DNA from 3 places in the Streptomyces sp. NEAU-sy36 genome. Region 1 is predicted to be linked to each of the others. Evidence: riboswitches for the same ligand, from Rfam matches in the RefSeq annotation. Region 1 holds a riboswitch; each other region holds the start of a gene.

Region 1 (7,126 bases):
GAGCCGGGGCGGGATTCGCGGCGGACGCGCCGGACAGCATCTGGGCCAGCTCTTCGACCGGGTCCCACTGCATCTCAAGCGTGCTGAACTCATAGTCACACAAAACGTCTTCATCGTGAATCCTGTCCATGGGCCGGGTCCTAGAGCCTCACCATTGCCCGCAGGTACTCACTCTCCAGCTGACTGATTCTCTTCAGGAAATCGTCGAGGAGATCGGAGCAGCCGTCGGTGAACACCTCGCCTTCCTTGCTTTCCAGCCGGAACGTGACCGGCGAGTGGAGATTCAACGCGGTGCGTCTCTCAATGCGTGCCACGGTCAGCTAACGAGCCTCTCGGGAGGAGGGGGTGTGGGGCATTCGGGTGCTTCTGTAACTCGAAAGCGGGGTCCGGCGGTCGTATGACAGCAACTGGCGAAAATACGAATGCCGTTTCGGGAGCCCGCTGTCCTTCGGCGGGCACGACCGGGGACGCGCGCCCCCGGGGAGCGGGCCGGGCGACGGCGGGCCGCACACTTGAGCCGATGAGCACCGAGCGAGCCTTCACCGAGTCCATGCCGTACCCGTACGTCCTGCTGTCCGCCGCCGTCTCCCTCGACGGCTGCCTGGACGACACCGGACCCGAGCGGCTGCTGCTGTCCGGGCCGGCCGACTTCGACCGGGTCGACGCGGTACGGGCCTCGGCCGACGCCCTCCTGGTCGGCGCCGGCACGATCCGCGCCGACAACCCCCGGCTGCTGGTCGGCTCGCCCGAGCGCCGTGCCGCCCGGCTCGCCGAGGGGCGGCCGGAGCACCCGCTGAAGGTCACCGTCACCGCCACCGGCGACCTCGACCCCACCGCCCGGTTCTGGCACACCGGGGGCGACAAGCTCGTCTACACGACCGACCGCGGCGCCGCGCGGGCCGCCCGGCTGCTCGGCGGTGCCGCCGACGTCGTCCCGCTCGGCCCGGACCTCGACTGGCGGGCCCTGCTCGGCCATCTGCGCGCCGAGCGCGGGGTCGGCCGGCTGATGGTGGAGGGCGGGGGCACCGTGCACACCCAGCTCCTGCGGCAGGGGCTGGCCGACGAGCTCCAGCTGGCGGTCGCACCGCTGATCGTCGGCGACCCACGGGCCCCGCGGCTGTTCGGGCCCGGCCGCTACCAGGAGGGACGGCTGCGCCTGGTGGAGACCCGGCGGATCGAGGACGTCGTCCTGATGCGCTACGAGCCCACCGCGCCCGGCACCGGCCCGCTGCCCGCCGCCGCCGACCGGCACTGGCTGCGCACCGCCTGCGAGCTGGCCGCCCTGTGCCCGCCCTCCGGGACGGCCTTCAGCGTCGGCGCGGTCGTGGTCGCCGCCGACGGCACCGAGCTGGCCCGCGGCCACTCCCGGGAAGGGGACGACCCCGTGGTGCACGCCGAGGAGGCGGCGCTCGCCAAGATCGACCCCGCCGACCCGCGGCTGCCCGGCGCCACCGTCTACAGCAGCCTGGAGCCCTGCGCCCGCCGCGCCTCCCGCCCCGCGCCCTGCTCCGAGCTGATCCTGCGGTCCGGGGTGCGCCGGGTGGTGACCGCCTGGCGGGAGCCCGACACCTTCGTCGCGGGCGCCGACGGCACCGGTGTGCTGGTCCGCGGGGGCGCCGAGGTCGTCGTCCTGCCCGCGTACGAGGCCCTCGCCAAGGCCCCGAACCGGCATCTGCTCGGCTGAGCCGGACGGCCCGCCGCAAAGCCGTGTGCTGGGCACCCCGAACATGGCGTACACTGGAATCACCGACGCGGGGTGGAGCAGCTCGGTAGCTCGCTGGGCTCATAACCCAGAGGTCGCAGGTTCAAATCCTGTCCCCGCTACTGAAGACTCAGGGCCGGAATCCATGATCTGGATTCCGGCCCTGAGTGTTTTCCGACGGGTCCACGGCCCCCGTACGGCGCGTCACCCACGGTGACCGTGCGACCGCCGTACGCATAACAACTGAGTCACCATCAAAAACCCGATGACTCCTGAACACCGGCCAACTCGCCCGGATTGACAGCTCCTTGGGCGGTAAGTCCACGCCCCGGAGGCGTAATGATCAAGCCGAACGGCTTGGAAAGTGACGGCCGGGTCTATTAACGTTCGATAACGCAGCGCGGTCGTCCCAGCCGTCACCCGAGACGGCTCCGTGCGCACGCGCCGAATCCCGCAAGGGAACCGGGGAACCACCACCTTGGGGTGAATCACGCGGACACCGTCGTGAACTCAGCGAGTCCACGGCCGGTATACGCGCGTAGGAGACCTTCCTGCTCCGAACCCGTCAGCTAACCCGGTAGGCGGAGGAAGGAAAGGAGCACGCCCCCGTGGCGTCCAACCGGCCTGCCCCACAAGCCCCCTTCGTGCCCGCTCAACGCGATTCCGAGCCGTTCGGCCCCGGACCCGAGGGCGAGGGCTCCTGGGAGGAGTGGAACCCCACCGAGGAGTCCGTCGCCCCGGTCCGCGGCCGGCACCGCGTCGCCAAGCAGCGCGGCGGCTTCGCGCGCAGCTCCACCGTCCTCGGCGTCGGTGTGATCGCCGCCGTCGGCGCGGGCGGCATCGCCAGCGCCAACCCCGGCAAGGCCCCGGTCTCCCTCTCCATGCCGGACCTGCCGTCCGTCTCGGTGCCGCACCTGTCCTCCGTGGAGCACCTCCTCGGCGACGACTCCGCCGAGAAGCACCAGGTCACCGACACCGCGCTCACCGGCATCGGGCAGAGCACCCAGGACGGCACGCACACGGGCGCCGGCGAGGCCCTGCGCAACCGGATCATGGCCCAGGCCGAGCAGCAGCAGGGCCAGGCCGACAGCAAGGCCACCGCCGCCATGGTCGCCGCCGCCCAGCAGCAGAGCGACGCGGCGGCCGCCAAGGCGGAGAAGGAGGCCGCCGACAAGGCCGCCGCCGCCAAGCAGCGGGCCGAGGCCGACGCCAAGAAGGCCGCCGAGGCCAAGCGGCTGGCCGAACTGGCCAAGCAGTACACGCTGCCGGTCGTCTCGTACACGATCACCGGCACCTTCGGGCAGCCCGGCGCCATGTGGTCCTCCGGCTACCACACCGGCCTCGACTTCGCCGCCCCCACCGGCACCCTGATCAAGGCCGTCCACGGCGGCACCATCACCCAGGCCGGCTGGGCCGGCGCCTACGGCTACCGCACCGTCCTCACCCTGGACGACGGCACCGAGCTGTGGTTCTGCCACCAGTCCTCGATCAACGTCTCGGTCGGCCAGAAGGTCACCACCGGCGAGGTCATCGGCCGGGTCGGCGCCACCGGCAACGTCACCGGACCGCACCTGCACCTGGAGGTCCACCCGGGCGGGCAGGCCACCGGCGTCGACCCGGCGCCCTGGCTGCGCGACAAGGGCCTCAACCCCTGAGCACACCGGTCCCCGCGGGGACCGCGGACCGGCGGTGGAATGCGATCACCCGCCGCCGGTGTTGTCGTAGAGCATGACTTCTCTGCGCACACTGGGCTCCAGCGACCTTGAGGTCTTCCCGCTCTGCCTGGGCGGCAACGTGTTCGGCTGGACCGCGGACGAACAGGCATCCTTCGCCGTCCTGGACGCCTACACGGCCGCGGGCGGCAACTTCGTCGACACGGCCGACGTCTACAGCGCCTGGGTGGAGGGCCACCAGGGCGGCGAGTCCGAGACCGTCATCGGCAAGTGGCTCAAGGCCCGCGGCAACCGCTCCGACGTCGTCGTCGCCACCAAGGTCAGCCAGCACCCGCAGTACCAGGGCCTGTCCGCGGCCAACATCAAGGCCGCCGCCGACGCCTCCCTCGCCCGCCTGGGCACCGACTACATCGACCTCTACTACACCCACTTCGACCGGCCCGACGTGCCGGTGGAGGAGATCATCGGCGCCCTGGACGAGCTGGTGAAGGCCGGCAAGGTGCGGCAGATCGCCGCGTCCAACATCAGCGCCGAGCGGCTGCGGGAGTCCCTGGACTTCTCCGCCCGAGAGGGCCTGGCCCGCTACGTGGCGGTCCAGCCCCACTACAACCTGGTCTCCCGCGACACCTACGAGGGCCCGCTCCAGGACCTCGTCGCCCGTGAGGGCCTGTCCTCCGTGCCGTACTTCGCCCTCGCCGCGGGCTTCCTGACCGGCAAGTACCGTCCCGGCCGGCAGGTGGACAGCGCCCGCGCCAACCGGGCCGCGGAGTACGCGGAGACCGAGCGCGGCCAGAAGGTACTCGCCGCCCTCGACGAGATCGCCGCCGCCCACGAGGCACCGCACGCCACCGTCGCCCTCGCCTGGCTGGCCGCCCAGCCGACGATCACCGCCCCGATCGCCTCGGCGCGCACGCTGGACCAGCTCCCGGCCCTGCTGGGCGTCGGCGAGCTGAAGCTGACGGACGACGAGCTGAGGAGGCTGACGGACGCCTCGGCGTAACCGGCCGCTGCGGGCTCCCCTGCGGCGTCAGGTCCGGTACGGGTTGTACGACGTGGCGTACGGTGCCGCCGGGTAGCCGTACCCGGGCCCGCCGTACGCGGGACCGCCCTGTCCGGGGCCGCCGTATCCGTATCCGGGTCCGCCCCACCCCGGTCCGTACCCCTGGTCGTACGGCGCCGGGGCCCAGGCCGTCGGTGCCGGGGCCGCCGTGCGGGCCGCGTACTCCAGCGCGGGCCGGGCCGCGTCCCGGCGCTGCCACAGCTCGTCCAGCAGCTCCCGCTCGCGGGCGACGAAGCCGGCGCCGGCCCGGCCGCGCCGCCCCCGCCGCCGCAGCAGCGCCAGCGCGGTGGCCTGGGTCTCGTACCGGGCCACCGCGCGCGCCGTGGCCCGGCCGCCGTGGTGGCGGGCGAAGTCGCGGGCCATCCGCCGCGCCCGCATCGAGCCCAGGGCGAACGGCTCGGCCGGCCCCAGCCAGCCGGCCAGGACGTAGACGGGCAGCTCCTCGCGCACGGTGCGCAGCTCCCGCTGCCGGGTCCAGATCCCGAGCCAGGTCAGCAGCCCGAACACGGGCAGCATGAAAAGGCCGTAGACGGCGAGGAAGCCGAACTGGCCGAAGGTGGCGGAGCCGTTCCACAGGGCGTGCATGCACATCGCGAGCAGCAGCCCGCCGAGCGGCACCAGCAGCCGCCGGGCACGCTGGTGCGGGCCGCTCAGCGCGGCGACGCCGAAGCCGATGCCGGTGCAGGTGGTGAACAGGGGGTGCGCGAACGGGGACATCACGATGCGCACGAAGAAGGTGGCGGCGGTGACGGAGACGATGCCGTGGCCGCCGGTGAGCCGGTCGGTCCCGAAGGCCGTGCCCAGGTAGAGGATGTTCTCGGTGAACGCGAAGCCGGTGGCGGTGATCCCGGCTATCACCATCCCGTCCACGATCCCGGTGAAGTCGCGCCTGCGGAAGACGAAGACCAGCAGCACGGCCGCGGCCTTGGCGGACTCCTCGACGATCGGGGCTATCACCGTGGCGCCGAGGGTGTTGGCGCTCGCCGGGTCGGCGGTCGAGGTGGCTATCCACTTGGTCGCGAAGCTGTTGGCGACGATGGCTATGAGCGCCGCCGCGAAGGCACCCCAGCAGAACGCGAACACCAGGTTGCGCCAGGGGAAGGGGGCCACCCGGTCCAGCCAGCGGAACGCGGTGACCAGCCAGGGCACCGGCAGCACCGCGAGCCCGAGGCCCACCAGGAACCCCTCGGTCCCGGTCTCCCTGCGCACCAGCGCGAGGATGACCAGGCCGGACATGGCCAGCAGGGTGATCAGCGCGCCGTAGCGCACCCACCGCAGCTGCCACCAGTGCGGGTGCCGCAGCACCGCGTCGCCGGGGATCGGTGGGTACGTCGGATACGCAGGACTGGTGGCCACGGCATCGACCCTAACGGTGGCGGGGCGAGGGGCTGGAGCGGTTTACCGGCGGCGGAAGAGCAGATCGTTCACGACATGTCCCTTGTCCAGTCCCTGTCCCTCGAAACGGGTCAGCGGCCGGAACTCGGGCCGGGGCGCGAAACCGCCGTCGGCCTGCGTGTTCTCGAACTCCGGGTGGGCGCCGAGCACCTCCAGCATCTGCTCGGCGTACGGCTCCCAGTCGGTGGCGCAGTGCACCAGCGCGCCGGACTTCAGCCGGGTGGCGACGAGGTCGAGGAACTCCGGCTGGATCAGCCGCCGCTTGTGGTGGCGCTTCTTGGGCCAGGGGTCGGGGAAGTAGACGCGCAGCCCGTCGAGCGCGTCGGGGCGGAGCATCTCGCGCAGCAGGATGATGGCGTCGCCGTTGCCCACCCGGACGTTGTCCAGTCCGTTCTGGTCGGCGAGGTTCAGCAGATTGCCCTGGCCGGGGGTGTGCACATCCACCGCGAGCACATTGGTGCCGGGGTCGGCGGCGGCCATCCGCGCGGTGGCCTCGCCCATCCCGAACCCGATCTCCAGCACCACGGGACGGTCGTTGCCGAACAGCTCGGCGAGGTCGATCACCCGCTGTCCGTCGATGTCCAGCCCCCAGGCGGGCCACAGCCGCCGCAAGGCGTCGGCCTGCCCGGCGGTCACCCGGCTGCGGCGCGGCTGGAAGCTGCGGATCCGCCGCTCGAAGTGCGACCCGGCGGGATCGGCCCGGGGGCCGTCCGGGAACCGCGGCTCGCCCTTGGCCCGGGCACGCCGCACGGCGGCACCGGGGTCCCGCGGGGCCGGTTCGGTCAGGGCTTCGGGGGCATTCATCGCATCAGACACAGTACGACCGAGTCTACGGGCGCGACCGGGCCCGGCCCCAAGGCGTACTCGGTCACCTCCCTAACCGCCGACGGCGTCCAGCATCCCCAGCGCCCGGCGGGCGATCTCCCGGCCGATCGGCAGGGACGCGGTGGCCGCCGGGGACGGCGCGTTCAACACGTGCACCGCGCGGGCCCCCTCCTTGATCAGGAAGTCGTCCACCAGCGCGCCGTCGCGCAGCACCGCCTGGGCCCGCACCCCGGCCGGCGCCCGCACCAGGTCCTCGGCCCGCACCGCGGGCAGCAGTCTGCGCACCGCCTCCAGGAACGCTCCCTTGGACACCGAGCGGCGCAGCTCGCCCGCGCCGTACCGCCAGTGCCGGCGCGCCATCGCCCAGGAGCCCGGCCAGGCCATGGTCCCGGCCAGCTCGCGGGGGCGGACGACGCCCCAGCCGTACCCCTCACGGGCCAGCGCGGGCACCGCGTTGGGGCCGATGTGCAC
Region 2 (7,126 bases), 430 kb from region 1:
CGAGGAAGCCGGCCGCGTCGCCGCCCTTGGCCCCGGTGGGCAGACCGCCCTTGGCGCCGGTGTCGAAGGTGGCGATGGAGGTCCAGCCCTTGCCGAGGACGGTCGGTCCCGCGGCGCCTTCCAGACCCTTGCCCCGGATACCCTCCAGCCCCTTGCCGGGCCGCTGCGCGCCCTTGCCCGGCGCGTCCTCGCGCTCGGTGACCTTCGCGCCCTTCGGCGGGGTGAAGGCGAAGGCCGAGGCGGCCGGGCGGGCGAAGGAGACCTCGGTGAAGCCCGCGTCGAGCACCGCGGCGCCGCCGCTCTTCGGGGTCAGCGTGAACTTCAGCGGCATGCCCGTCCTGGCGTCCACCGCGATGCTGATCGCGCCGACCGTGGTGCCGGACTGCCGGGGCTTGATCAGCAGCTTGTAGGCGTCGCGCCCGGCTACGTGGGCGGTGCCGTCGACGGTCACGGACGTGGTGTCGTCCACCGACTTCAGGGCCTCGTCGGCGAAGTCCTTGGGCGTGGCCGGGGGCTCGGCCCGCCGGTCCTGGCCGGCCGGCGCGGTGCCGTGGGAGACCTGGTTGCTCTTGCTGTCGTAACCCCAGACGTCCTTGCCGTTGTGGATGACGCTGTACTCGGCGCCCTGCTCGACGAGCGTCAGCTTCTGCCGGTCGGGGCCGTCGGCGGCGACGCGCAGGGTGTGCGTGCCGGTGACCAGCTCGGTGAGGCGGGACTGCGGGTCGGCGGGACCGGACCCCGCGCCGCGGGTCATGCCGGAGGTGAGGCCGCTCTCCAGGCCTCCGAGGTCGGGCAGGCCCAGGTCGGTGCCGACCTTCACGGTGCCGGACAGCCGCTGCACGTCGGACGCGGCGATCTTCTGGATGAGCTGCTGGGCGGTGATCCGGGGCAGGTCGGGGTCGCCGGAGTCGGCGAGGGCCGGGACCAGCCCGATCGTGGCCGCCGCCACCCCCACCACCGCGACCGGGACGGCGTACCGGGCGGCCCTGCGGCGGCCCGAGCGCGCTTCCTCGGCCCGGTCGGCGCCCTGTGCGTCGTCGGATTCGTACGGTGCCATGTGTGCCTTACCTCCGTCGTCGGCGGCGGCTGCTCTCACGCTGGTCCACCCGAGCCGCCGGTCTCACCCGAATCGGTGAGGAGTGGTGATGTCCGTGGTGTCCATACGACCAAATCCGCGCTGAGGAATCGTCAGACCACGGAGGCAACTCGGCGTACGACTGCGGTATGACACGCAAGGGACACCCCTAGGGGCTCGAACGGATCCCTATGGGCAGGATGGAGCACCCGGGCGGGCACGGCCACCCGGTGGGCGCCGGACGGGTCGGTCCCCGGCGTCCACCGGACCGGCCGGTCACCCGGTGCGGTGCACCACCGCGTCGCACAGCTCGATCAGCGCGACCTTGGCGTCGCACTCGCGCAGCGGCGCCAGCGCGGCGCGTGCCTCCTCGGCGTAGCGCACGGTGTCCCGGCGGGCCTGCTCCAGTGCCGGGTGGGCGCGCAGCGCGGTCAGCGCCTCGGCGTGCCGGGCGTCGTCGCTGAGGTCGGAGTCCAGCAGCTCGCACAGGGCGATGTCCTCCGGCAGGCCGAGCCGGGCGGCGCGCTCGCGCAGCCGGAGCACGGGGAGGGTCGCGATGCCCTCGCGCAGGTCGGTGCCGGGGGTCTTGCCGGACTCGTGGGAGTCGGAGGCGATGTCCAGGTAGTCGTCGGCGAGCTGGAAGGCCACGCCGAGCCGCTCGCCGTACTGGGTGAGCACGTCCACGACCGTCTCGTCGGCGCCGGACATCATCGCGCCGAACCGGCAGGAGACCGCCACCAGGGAGCCCGTCTTGCCGGCGAGCACGTCCAGGTAGTGCTCCACCGGGTCACGGCCGTCGGTGGGGCCCGCGGTCTCCAGGATCTGGCCGGTGACCAGCCGTTCGAACGCGAGGGCCTGCACCCGGACCGCCTCGGGGCCGAGGTCGGCGAGGATCTGGGAGGCGCGGGCGAAGAGGAAGTCGCCGGTGAGGACCGCGACGGAGTTGCCCCAGCGGGTGTTGGCGCTGTCCACGCCCCGGCGTACGGCGGCCTCGTCCATGACGTCGTCGTGGTACAGCGTGGCGAGGTGGGTCAGCTCCACCACCACGGCCGACGGCACCACTCCGGGCGCGTAGGGGTCGCCGAACTGCGCCGCGAGCATCACGAGCAGCGGCCTGAACCGCTTCCCGCCGGCCCGTACGAGGTGCTGCGCGGCCCCGGTGATGAACGGGACCTCGCTCTTGGTGGCCTCTAGCAGGCCTTCCTCGACAGCCGCCAATCCGGCCTGGACATCGGCTTCGAGAGCCTGGTCCCGCACGCTCAGCCCGAACGGCCCGACGACGGTCACGAGGGGTCTCCTGTCTGCTGGTGTCTGCTGGCGATTACACGGTTTGTCGATAGGTCGCTGCCATCACTCAAGTCAGCGTATCCGGTCCGGTTTCGATCACCGATAGCGCCCACCCGTCCAGCCCGGGCGGTATCGGAGCACATCCGGCACCCCTTCGATCGGATGAGAAGAACAGACATTTCTCGACTTAACAGGAAAATCCGAGCTTCGTCGCGAGCCCCGAGGTGAGCGGAGCATCCGCGCCACCCCACCGGGGGACGAATGCCGGGAATCCCCCATGCCCGATTTAACACAGTTTGCCATTTGGTGAATTGGGCCACACCCGCCCCCTGCCGCCGGCCGGCCACCCGGGACCCCCTATCGCCTTGCCCGGCAAGCGAGTTGAACGTTGGCAATCGCAAAGGATCAAGTACCCCATAGGCTAATGATCAAGGTCAAATGCCTCATCGGATGAATCCGGCACTTGTTCCCGACATGTGCTCTCGCATACGTTCCCGACCCATCGGGCGGACGCCGAATCCTGCCGCCGCCCGTACACCCATCAACGAACTCATTCGTACGGCAGGAGCGGGGGACCCAGGTAAGTCGCCGGACCGGACGACACACGTGACGCAGCGCATGCCGCGACACGCGGTCGCACCGGGTCGGCTTGGGGTTAAGCCGTGCCTCTCGCGGGGCACGGCCGGGCACCTCCCCGCCCGAACCCGACAGCTCACCTCGCAGGCGTAGGAGAGGAACGTCCCCATGCCTGCTGCCGTTCAGTCGCGCCGCACCCGCACCAACCGCGTCGTCCGTATGCTCGCCGTCGCCGGCACCGGCGCCGCCGTGATCGCCATGCCGCTCGTGGGGGCCGCCAGCGCCTCCGCGGCCACCGCCACCACCTCGGCCTCCGTCACCACCGCCGGGTACCCGAACAACCTCGACGGCTGGATCCGCGAGTCCCTGGCGATCATGAGCCAGAAGGGCATCCCGGGCTCCTACAACGGCATCTACCGCAACATCATGCGCGAGTCCTCGGGCAACCCGAACGCCATCAACCTGTGGGACTCCAACGCCGCCAAGGGCATCCCGTCCAAGGGCCTGCTCCAGGTGATCGACCCGACCTTCAACGCGTACCACGTGGCCGGAACCTCCTGGAACATCTACGACCCGGTCGCCAACATCACCGCCGCCTGCAACTACGCGGCCCACCGCTACGGCTCCATGGACAACGTCAACAGCGCCTACTGACCGGCGCCCGCCCGGGTCGACGGCACCCCGTCAACCCGCCGGGAACAGTCTTTCGAGGACGACGGCGATGCCGTCGTCCTCGTTCGACGTGGTGACCTCGTCGGCCACCGCCTTCAGCTCCGGATGGGCGTCGGCCATGGCGACCCCGTGCGCCGCCCACCGGAACATCGGGACGTCGTTGGGCATGTCGCCGAAGGCCAGCGAGCGTTCCGCGGCGACACCGAGCCGCTCGGCGGCCAGCGCCAGACCGGTCGCCTTGGTCACCCCGCACGGCTGGAGCTCCACCGTCCCCGGACCCGACATGGTGACCGTGGCCAGCGGCCCCACCACCGAGCGCGCCACCGCCGCCAACTCGTCGTCGGACAGGGTGGCGTGGCGCAGCAGCACCTTGCTGATCGGCGCCCCCCACAGATCGTCGCGCCGGCCCACCCGCACCGCGGGCAGCGTCGGATGGGGCATCCGGTAGCCCGGCTCGATCAGCGTGAGCCCCTCCACCCCGTCCTGGTCGACGGCCGCGTACACCTGCCCCACCTCGGCCTCGATCTTGCCGAGCGCGGCCTCGGCCTGCTCCCGGTCGAGCCGCACCGACCACAGCAGGCGGTCGGCCCCGGCGTCGTAGACCTGCGCCCCCTGCCCGCACACCGCGAGCCCCGTGCAGCCGAGGGCCGCCAGCAGCGGCCGCACTCTGGGGGCCGGACGGCCGGTCACCACCAGGTGCCGGGCGCCGGTCCGGGCCGCCCGCGCGAGCGCCGAGAGCGTGCGCTCGGAGACGGTGTCGTCGCCGCGCAGCAGCGTCCCGTCCAGGTCGGTGGCGATCAGTGCGTACGCGGGGGAGGGTGCCATGAGCAGAGAATACGGATCCCGCGACTCCGCCGACTCATCCGTCGTCGCGCGTACTTGCGTGCCGACCGCCCCCAAGTGCGCGCCGTGGCGCCCCTGATGGGGACCTGCCGCGGGCCGCGGCCGGATGTGCCGCCGGGCGCGCGGCACGGTCCGGGGGCCCGGCCCGGCCGGCCGGGGCGCGGCCGGGGCGCCCCCGGCGGGCACTGCCCAAGAGGCGCGTCGCGGCCGTAACGTGTGGCCGACCACATGGAACAGCGCCATGCATGGCCCGGATGAGAGCGAGGCAGTACCCCATGCCCCCCTTCGACGTCCCCGAGGGCGACCCCTTCGGTCCGCACAACCTTCCCTATGGCGTGTTCTCGCCCTCCGGCAGCCGGGAGCGCCGGGTCGGCGTCCGGCTCGGGGACCAGGTCCTCGACGCGGGCGCCGCGGCCGCCGCCCTGGGCTCGCCGCACCACGCGCTGCTCGCCCGCCCCACCCTCAACCCACTGCTCGCGGCGGGCCGCGCCGCCTGGTCCGAGGTGCGCGCCGCGATCACCTCCTGGGTCACCGACCCCGCGCACCGCGAGACCCTGGAGCCGCTCTTCCACCCGCTGTCCGAGGTGGACCTGCACCTGCCCTTCGAGGTCGCGGACTACGTCGACTTCTACGCCTCGGAGAACCACGCCCGCAACGTCGGCAAGATCTTCCGCCCGGACGCCCCGGACTCCCTCACCCCGAACTGGAAGCACCTGCCGATCGGCTACCACGGCCGCGCCGGCACCGTGGTGGTCTCCGGCACGGACGTCGTACGGCCCTCCGGGCAGCGCAAGGGCCCCGCCGACCCGGCGCCCGTGTTCGGGCCGTCGATCCGGCTGGACATCGAGGCCGAGGTCGGCTTCGTCGTGGGCGTGCCGACCGAGCTGGGGTCCCCGGTCGCGCTCGGCGACTTCCGGGAGCACGTCTTCGGGCTGTGCCTGCTCAACGACTGGTCGGCGCGGGACATCCAGGCCTGGGAGTACGTGCCCCTCGGCCCGTTCCTCGGCAAGTCGTTCTCGACCTCGGTGTCGGCGTGGATCACCCCGCTGGAGGCCTTGGAGCACGCCAAGACGGCCCCGCCCGAGCGCACCCACCCGCTGCTCCCCTACCTGGACGACGCCGCCCCCGGCATCGAGCCCGGCGGCTACGACCTGCGGATCTCGGTCGCCGTCAACGGCCACGTGGTGTCCGAGCCGCCGTTCTCCACCATGTACTGGACCGCCGCGCAGCAGCTCGCCCAGATGACGGTCAACGGCGCCTCGCTGCGCACCGGCGACCTGTACGGCTCCGGCACCGTCAGCGGGCCCGACGAGCGGCAGCGCGGCTCGCTGCTGGAGCTGACCTGGAACGGCCGTGACCCCCTCGACCTCCCCGACGGCAAGCGCGCCTTCCTGGAGGACGGCGACGTGGTGACGCTGTCGGCGTGGGCCCCGGGCCCGAACGGGACCAGCGTCGGACTCGGCGAGGTCACCGGGCGGATCGTGCCGTCGGTCTGATCCGGCACCGGGCGCCGCGCGCGGATGCCGGAGCGGACGGTCTGTGTTCCGGTACCTGACTCGCGGCGCCCCTCTTCGTCATACTGGCGAGGACAGGCACCACACCCCGGCGGGCGCCCGCGCGCACCGCCCCACGCCGCACCACCCGTACCCGCACCGCCCCTTTCCTTCCCGCCCCTCTCGGACCAGGAACCGGAGCCCCGGCATGACCGTCTGCCTGCTCCTGCTGAGCGTCGTCGCACTGACGGCGGCCGTACCGGCACCGCGCGCGCTGACCCGGGCCGACTGGCCCGAACGGGAACCCGTGGTCGCGCTGTGGGTGTGGCAGTGCCTGGTCGCCACCGTCCTGCTGTGCTGTCTGGCCGGGCTGACCCTCGGCGCCGCGGCCGTCTTCCGCACCGTGCGCGACCATGTGTTCGCCCCCGCGCCGCCCGCCGTCACGGCCGCCTACGACCTCTCCGCGGCCCCGGTGTGGGCCGCCCTGCTCACCGTGGGGCTGGCCTGCGGGGCCGCCTGGACGACCGCGATGCTCGGCCGGGAACTGGTGGAGGTCCGCCGCAGCCGGGGCCAGGCCCGCGCCCAACTGCGGGAGCGGGCGCCGGATCTGCCGGCCGGGCTGCCGGCCGCGCGCGGCCCGATGCTGGTCCTGGAGGACGAGTATCCGGACGCCTGGTGGCTGCCGGGCCACCCCCCGCAGCTGGTGGTGACCACCGGGGCGCTGCACCGGCTCACCGGCCATCAGCTGGACGCCGTCCTCACCCATGAACGCGGCCACGCGCGCGCCCACCACGACTGGCTGCTGCACCTGTCCGCCGCGCTCGCCGCGGGCTTCCCCCGGGTGCCGCTCTTCGCCCACTTCCGCGACCAGACCCACCGTCTGGTGGAACTGGCCGCCGACGACGCCGCCTCCCGGCGCTGCGGCCATCTGACCACCGCCCTCGCGCTGATCGAGCTCAACCAGCACCGGGGCGTCCTGTCCTGCGCCTCCAGCCGCCGGCTGCTGGGCGAGCGGGTGGACCGCCTGCTGGAGCCGCCCCCTCGGCTGCTGCGCCGCCACCGGGCCCTGACCACGACGGTGGCCGCGCTGGTGCCGCTCCTGCCGCTGCTGATCACCTTCGCGCCGGGGCTGACGGCGCTGTCCTGAACCGGTCGTGACGAGGGCCCGGCGACTCTTGCC
Region 3 (7,126 bases), 1.7 Mb from region 1:
CGCATGCCGTACGCCCGTGCCTGCCGCACGAGCGCCCGCTGCCGCTCCTTGCCGTCGGGCCCGCTCTCGGCGTACCCGGCGCTGAGCACGACGAGCCCCTGGACGCCGTGTTCCCCGCACTCGGCGACCACGGCGGGCACGTACTCGGCCGGTACGGCGACGACGGCGAGGTCCACCGGGCCCTCGATGTCCCGCACGCAGTGGTACGCGCTCACCCCGTCGACCTCCGCCAGGTCCTCGGGGAAGGCCTTGTTCACCGCGTACAGGCGGCCCGCGTACCCGCCGTCCTTGATGTTGGCCAGGACGCTGCGGCCCACCCCGCCGGGGGCGCGGCCGACGCCGATGACCGCGACGGAGCCGGGGGCGAGGAGCCGTTGCACCGAGCGGGCCTCGGCGCGCTGCTCGCGGGCGCGCTGCACGGCGAGCGAGCGGTCGGTGGGCTCGATGTCGAACTCCAGGCGGACGACGCCGTCCTCGAAGCTGCGCTTCTGGGTGTAGCCGGCGTCCGTGAAGACCTTGATCATCTTGGTGTTGGCGGGCAGCACCTCGGCGGTGAAGCGGCGGATGCCCCGCTCGCGGGCGACGGCCGCGATGTGCTCCAGGAGCGCGGAGGCCACTCCCCTGCCCTGGTGGGCGTCCTGCACCAGGAAGGCGACCTCCGCCTCGTCGGCGGGCGCGGACGCGGGGGTGCCGCCGGCACCGATGCGGTCGTAGCGGACCGTGGCGATGAACTCGCCGCCCACGGTGGCCGCGAGCCCCACCCGGTCGACGAAGTCGTGGTGGGTGAAGCGGTGCACGTCCTTGGCGGACAGCCGGGGGTAGGGCGCGAAGAAGCGGTAGTACTTGGACTCGTCCGACACCTGCTCGTAGAAGTGGACCAGGCGGTCGGCGTCGTCGACGGTGATGGGCCGGATGCGGGCGGTGCCCCCGTCCCGCAGCACCACGTCCGCCTCCCAGTGCGCGGGGTACTCGTACCGGCCCTGCGGTTCCGCCGAGGTTCGCATGCGCCCCAGAGTACGGCTAGCGTCCGGCAACGGCGCGGGGCAGTCTGTGGGGACGGACGCCGGGCCGAGGGTGCGGTCACGACGGCACGGTGGAGGGGGTGCGCAGCCCCTCTCCAGGCACGGTTCACCATATGGAAGACTGGTCTAGACAACCCTGAAGAGTGAAGGGCAGCAACACATGGCTGAGCGCCGCGTCAACGTCGGCTGGGCCGAGGGTCTCCACGCCCGCCCCGCCTCCATCTTCGTCCGGGCCGCGTCGGCCTCGGGCATCCCGGTGACGATCTCCAAGGCCGGTGGCACCCCGGTCAACGCGGCCAGCATGCTCGGCGTCCTGGGGCTGGGCGCCCAGGGCGGCGAGGAGATCGTGCTCGCCTCCGACGCCGAGGGCGCCGAGGCCGCCCTGGACCGGCTGGCCAAGCTGGTCGCCGAGGGACTGGACGAGCTGCCCGAGACCGTCTGAGCGGCATCGGGCCTTCGAGGGGCCGGGCTTCCGCGCAGTGGCGCGACGCCCGGTTCCGCACTCCCATGACGCCCGGTTCGGGCCGGTCCGCCGGCTCGGCGCGGGCGGGGTGACGGTGCGGGCCGTCCCGCCACCGCCCGCACCGCACGACGGCGACCGGCGGACCGGCGAAGACCCGCGAGTCCCCCTTGCGGCCATCGCGAGCGAGTCTGAATTCGCGATTTCCGGCGCTTTCACAGTGGAACGCCCACCCCATTCACCCGGGGTCCGCAATTCACGGCACCGGAGAAATAGGGGAAATACCGGCCCGTAGAATACCCACCCCTTTGTATACGGCACCCGTGTTAATTCTGTGCGCCCGACATGTTTACGGCATGTTGCGAAGTCCTCACGCGCTCGGCGCCACCGGGCACGCGCAGCCGGTGCTCGGCCGCCGCCCGCTCGGCGTGCAGCGCGGTCACCGTGCGGGCGCGCGCCCCGTCTCCGCGCGCCACCGCGTCCACGATCGCGCCGTGCTCCGTCCAGGTGCCGACCGGGTCCGGCGGCGCGTCGAGCACGTACATCCAGGCGATCTTGTGGCGCAGCTGGAGGAGGGTGGAGGTCAGCGAGGGGCTGCCGCAGGCCTGGGCCAGCGTCTCGTGGAACCAGCCGTCCAGTGCGCGCAGTTCTTCGCCGTCGCCCCGCCGGGCGCGCTCCTGCCCCAGCCTGACCAGTCCGCGCAGCACCTTCAGATGCGCCTCGGTGCGCCGCCGGGCGGCCCGGGCGGCGCCGAGCGGTTCCAGGAGCAGACGCATCTCCAGCAGGTCGGCGGCCTCTTGCTCGCTCGGCTCGGCCACACAGGCGCCCGCGTGCCGGCGCGTCACCACGAAGCCCTCCGCCTCCAGGGTACGCAGGGCCTCGCGCACGGGGACGCGCGAGACCCCGTAACGGCGGGCCAGCACCTCCTCGGTGAGACGGCCGCCGCGTTCGAGGACGCCCGCGACGATGTCGTCCCGGATCGCCGTGCACACCGACTGCGCCGGAATACGCATGACCGACCTCCGTCTTGATCCCGCGACACGACGCCGACGACGGACGCGTTTTCCCATGACTCTATTCCGGTGACTCTATTCCACCGCACCGCCTTTTCCGACGGCGGACCGGAATCCGGGGATATTTTTTGGACAGGGGCCGCCGGAACACGGGACCACCGGAGCACCGCGGGAAAAGGCGAAAGCCCCGGCTCGGTGGCCGGGGCTTCGGGTGCCGTGCGGGGTCGCGCTGGCTCGGTCAGACGTTCACGCCGTGGTTGCGCAGGTAGGCGACGGGGTCGACGTCGGAGCCGTAGTCGGGGCTGGTGCGCGCCTCGAAGTGCAGGTGCGGGCCGGTGACGTTGCCGGTGGCGCCGGACAGGCCGATCTGCTGGCCGGCGGTGACCTGCTGGCCCACCGTGACGCCGATGGACGACAGATGGCCGTACTGGGTGTACATGCCGTCGGCCATGCGGATCACGATCTGGTTGCCGTACGCCCCGCCCCAGCCGGTGGAGACGACGGTGCCGACGCCGACCGCGTGCACCGGGGTGCCGCCGGCGGCATGGAAGTCGATGCCGGTGTGGGACCCGGAGGACCACAGCGAGCTGCTGGCCTCGTAACCGGTGGACACGTAGGAGTGCGCGATCGGGGCGACGAAGGCGTTCAGCCGCTTGCGCTCGGCCTCGCGGGCGGCACGGGCCTCCGCCTCGCGCGCCTCCTTCACCCGCTTGGCAGCGGCCTCCTGGGCCGCCTTGCGCTCGGCGGCCCGCTGCTGGGCGGCGGCCTGCGCGTCGATGTGCGCGGCGACGTCGTCGCTCGCGGCGAGTACGGGGGTGAGGCCGGTCTGTTCCGCGGGGCGCTCGGCGGCGAGCGCCGGGGAGGCCGCGAGGGTGCCGATGACGCCGGTGGTCGTCAGGGCCGCGACACCGGCCGCCTGGGCGGTGGTTCGCTTGACCCGGCCGGGCTTGCGGTGCTTCCCGGTGGCGCACATGAACGCCATGGAGTGGCTGGTCCTTTCCTTCCCTCTCGCCTACCGGGTTAGCTGACGGGTTCGGAGCAGGAAGGTCTCCTACGGACTCCCTCGCGTCACGCGCGGGTGCCCGATTCACCCCAGGGACGTGTGGGTCCCCGGCTCCCCTGGCTCGCGCCGTACGGGGACTCGGCGATGACTGTCCGGTGCCGCGGGTGCGGCGCACTGCCCGACGAACAGCCCGGATGACGCTAAGCGGACCGGCTCTCGATCCCCAAACAGATCAGGGTTTTTGTAGCGCATCCCACAGGGCAGACGGGCAACCTCCGCCCCAATTCGGACATCTGAGGAAGAGAGTGGAACAACAGGGGCCCTGACGACCCGTAGGTCGCCAGGGCCCCGTCCCCTGTGTGCCGTTACTCGGCCGCCACCACGGTGACGTCGCCGATCCCCAGCGCCTCGACCGGCGCCTTGATCTGCGCCGCGTCACCGACCAGGACGGTCACCAGGCGGTCCACCGGGAAGGCGTTGACGACGGCCGCGGTCGCCTCCACCGTGCCCGTGGCGGCCAGTTGCCGGTACAGCGTCGCCTGGAAGTCGTCGGGCAGGTGCTGCTCGACCTGGTCGGCGAGGGTGCTCGCGACGGCCGCCGCGGTCTCGTACTTCAGCGGCGCGACCCCGACGAGGTTCTGCACGGCGACGTCCCGCTCGGCGTCGGTCAGGCCCTCCGCCGCGAGGGTGCGCAGCACCTTCCACAGGTCGTCGAGGGCGGGGCCGGTGTTGGGCGTGTCCACCGAGCCGCTGATGGCGAGCATCGACGCGCCGGTGCCGTCCGGGGCCGAGCGCAGGACCTGGCCGAAGGAGCGCACCCCGTAGGTGTAGCCCTTCTCCTCGCGCAGCACGCGGTCCAGGCGGGAGGTGAGGGTGCCGCCGAGGCAGTAGGTGCCGAGCACCTGGGCGGGCCACACCCGGTCGTGCCGGTCGGGGCCGATCCGGCCGATGAGCAGCTGCGTCTGGACGGCGCCGGGCCGGTCCACGATGACGACGCGTCCGGTGTCGTCGGCCGTCACCGCCGGCACGGGCCGGGGCTCTCCGGGCGTGCCGGTCCAGGCGCCCAGGGTGTCGGCGAGCAGCGCGTCCAGGTCGATGCCGGTGAGGTCGCCGACCACCACGGCGGTGGCCGTGCCGGGGCGCACATGGCGCTCGTAGAAGGCGCGTACGGCGGGGGCGTCGATCTTCTCGACGGTCTCCTCGGTGCCCTGGCGCGGCCGGGACATGCGCGAGGCCGCCGGGAACAGCTCCCTGGACAGCTCCTTGGCGGCACGGCGGGCGGGGTTGGCCAGCTCGTGCGGGATCTCGTCCAGGCGGTTGCGGACCAGGCGCTCGATCTCGCTCTCGGCGAAGGCGGGGGCGCGCAGCGCGTCGGCTACCAGGCCGAGGCCCTTGGCCAGGCGGGAGGCGGGGACCTCCAGGCTGAGCCGGACGCCGGGGTGGTCGGCGTGCGCGTCGAGGGTGGCGCCCGCGCGCTCCAGCTCGGCGGCGAACTCCTCGGCGGAGTGCCGGTCGGTGCCCTCGGAGAAGGCCCGCGCCATGATGGTGGCCACGCCGTCCAGGCCGGCCGGCTCGGCGTCCAGCGGCGCGTCGAGCAGCACCTCCACGGCGACGACCTGCTGGCCGGGTCGGTGGCAGCGCAGCACGGTCAGGCCGTTGTCGAGCGCGGCGCGCTCGGGGGCCGGGAAGGCCCAGGGCCTGGCCTCACCGGGCTGTGGCCGGGGGTGGAAGTCCATGGTGGCGAGCTGCTCGGTCACTTGGCCGTCTCCTCGTTCTCGTTGCCGGCCTCTACGGTGGCTTCCGACTCGGGGTCCTCGGGCAGGTCGGCGTCCTCGACGTTCTCCGGGGACTTGGGCTCGTAGACCAGGACCGCGCGGTTGTCGGGGCGCAGACGGGCCTTGGCGACCTCCCGGACCTCCTCCGGGGTGACCTCGAGGATGCGCGGCACGGCGTTCAGGGCGAGCTGCGGGTCACCGAACAGGACGGCGTAGCGACACAGTTCGTCGGCGCGGCCCGCGACCGTGCCGAGCCGGTCCAGCCACTCGCGCTCCAACTGGGCCTGGGCGCGCTCCATCTCCTCGGCGGTGGGGCCTTCCTCGGCGAACCGGGCCAGCTCCTCGTCGATGGCGGCCTCGATGACCGGCACCTCCACGTCGCCGGAGGTCTTCACGTCCAGCCAGCCCATGGAGGGCGCGCCGGCCAGACGCAGCAGGCCGAAGCCGGCCGCCACGGCCGTACGGTCGCGGCGCACCAGCCGGTTGTAGAGCCGGGAGGACTCGCCGCCGCCGAGGACGGTCAGGGCGAGGTCGGCCGCGTCGCAGGCGCGGGTGCCGTCGTGGGGCAGCCGGTAGGCGGCCATCAGGGCGCGCGCCGGGACCTCCTCGACGACGACCTCGCGCAGCTGCTCGCCGATGACGTCCGGCAGGGAACCGTCCCGGGGCGCGGGCTTGCCGTCGTGCGACGGGATGGACCCGAAGTACTTCTCCACCCAGGCGAGGGTCTGCTCGGGGTCGATGTCGCCGACCACGGAGAGCACCGCGTTGTTCGGCGCGTAGTAGGTGCGGAAGAACTGGCGGGCGTCCTCCAGGGTGGCCGCGTCCAGGTCCGCCATTGAGCCGATCGGCGTGTGGTGGTACGGGTGGCCCTCGGGATACGACAGGGCGGTCAGCCGCTCGAAGGCCGTCCCGTAGGGAACGTTGTCGTAACGCTGGCGGCGCTCGTTCTTCACGACGTCCCGCTGGTTCTCCATGGACTCGTCGTCCAGGGCGGTCAGCAGGGAGCCCATGCGGTCGGCCTCCAGCCAGAGCGCCAGCTCCAGCTGGTGGGCGGGCATGGTCTCGAAGTAGTTGGTGCGCTCGAAGCTGGTGGTGCCGTTGAGCGAGCCGCCGGCGCCCTGCACCAGTTCGAAGTGGCCGTTGCCCTTGACCTGCCCCGAGCCCTGGAACATCAGGTGCTCGAAAAGGTGGGCCAGGCCGGTGCGCCCCTTGACCTCGTGGCGGGAGCCGACGTCGTACCAGAGGCAGACGGCCGCCACGGGGGTCAGGTGGTCCTCGGAGAGCACCACGCGCAGACCGTTGGCCAGGCGGTGCTCGGTCGCTGTCAGGCCCCCGGAGCCTGCCTCGGCTGTGGTCGTGTGACCCATGGGCATGTACGTCCCTTCGCGAGCGGAGGCGGTTGTGGAAACCGCGTTTTTCCTGCCGTTCCTGCCACTGTATGCAAAGCGTGCGAGGCCCCGGCGAAGTTCCCGCGGCACGTACGCCCACAGCGGATCGCGTAGCCTGCGTCGGACCCGGATCCGTGATCGCCCGGGGCGCCGGGCGAGCCGCGCGGGCCGGGGTGCGGACAGGGGTGCGGGCGGGGGCCGGGCGGAGCGACGCCCGGGCCCGGAACCGGGCGCGGCATGGTCCGGGGCCGTTCGCGGGCGGGTCGTGGAGCCCGCCGGCGAACGGCTCGTGGACCGGGTCGCGGCCCGGCTTGTCAGTGCCCCGGTCCACAATGGTCCGCGACAGATCCGTCAACCGCTTCAGCAAGAGCGAGCCGAAGGGTGCGCGCCCCGAAGGCGAGCGACCAGATCAGGAGGAGCCGGCAGCGATGGCCCGCCGCAGCACGAAGACCCCGCCGCCCGACG

The links. A riboswitch is a leader RNA that binds a small molecule or an ion and turns the genes downstream of it on or off. The one in region 1 is predicted to bind cyclic di-AMP.
Region 2: linked by a shared signal. The riboswitch ahead of HZZ00_RS33810 (transglycosylase SLT domain-containing protein) and the one ahead of HZZ00_RS35830 (M23 family metallopeptidase) in region 1 are both predicted to bind cyclic di-AMP.
Region 3: linked by a shared signal. The riboswitch ahead of HZZ00_RS28090 (M23 family metallopeptidase) and the one ahead of HZZ00_RS35830 (M23 family metallopeptidase) in region 1 are both predicted to bind cyclic di-AMP.

Annotation. Positions count from the first base shown of each region.
Region 1 is NZ_CP058977.1:8,139,176-8,146,301, reverse strand. Features, by position in the region: gene HZZ00_RS35850 (DUF2637 domain-containing protein) at 1-130, opposite strand, end outside; gene HZZ00_RS35845 (hypothetical protein) at 141-314, opposite strand; gene HZZ00_RS35840 (dihydrofolate reductase family protein) at 551-1,684, shown strand; tRNA gene HZZ00_RS35835 (tRNA-Met) at 1,751-1,824, shown strand; cyclic di-AMP (ydaO/yuaA leader) riboswitch at 2,135-2,303, shown strand; gene HZZ00_RS35830 (M23 family metallopeptidase) at 2,311-3,357, shown strand; gene HZZ00_RS35825 (aldo/keto reductase) at 3,431-4,375, shown strand; gene HZZ00_RS35820 (PrsW family intramembrane metalloprotease) at 4,403-5,791, opposite strand; gene trmB (tRNA (guanosine(46)-N7)-methyltransferase TrmB) at 5,834-6,634, opposite strand; gene lhgO (L-2-hydroxyglutarate oxidase) at 6,707-7,126, opposite strand, start outside.
Region 2 is NZ_CP058977.1:7,706,421-7,713,546, forward strand. Features, by position in the region: gene HZZ00_RS33800 (outer membrane lipoprotein carrier protein LolA) at 1-1,057, opposite strand, end outside; gene HZZ00_RS33805 (polyprenyl synthetase family protein) at 1,352-2,362, opposite strand; cyclic di-AMP (ydaO/yuaA leader) riboswitch at 2,864-3,103, shown strand; gene HZZ00_RS33810 (transglycosylase SLT domain-containing protein) at 3,107-3,592, shown strand; gene HZZ00_RS33815 (HAD family hydrolase) at 3,623-4,435, opposite strand; gene fahA (fumarylacetoacetase) at 4,729-5,949, shown strand; gene HZZ00_RS33825 (M56 family metallopeptidase) at 6,155-7,093, shown strand.
Region 3 is NZ_CP058977.1:6,452,415-6,459,540, forward strand. Features, by position in the region: gene HZZ00_RS28075 (bifunctional GNAT family N-acetyltransferase/acetate--CoA ligase family protein) at 1-1,004, opposite strand, end outside; gene HZZ00_RS28080 (HPr family phosphocarrier protein) at 1,183-1,464, shown strand; gene HZZ00_RS28085 (GntR family transcriptional regulator) at 1,809-2,495, opposite strand; gene HZZ00_RS28090 (M23 family metallopeptidase) at 2,734-3,477, opposite strand; cyclic di-AMP (ydaO/yuaA leader) riboswitch at 3,490-3,652, opposite strand; gene HZZ00_RS28095 (pitrilysin family protein) at 3,864-5,234, opposite strand; gene HZZ00_RS28100 (pitrilysin family protein) at 5,252-6,646, opposite strand; gene HZZ00_RS28105 (DNA topoisomerase (ATP-hydrolyzing) subunit A) at 7,090-7,126, shown strand, end outside.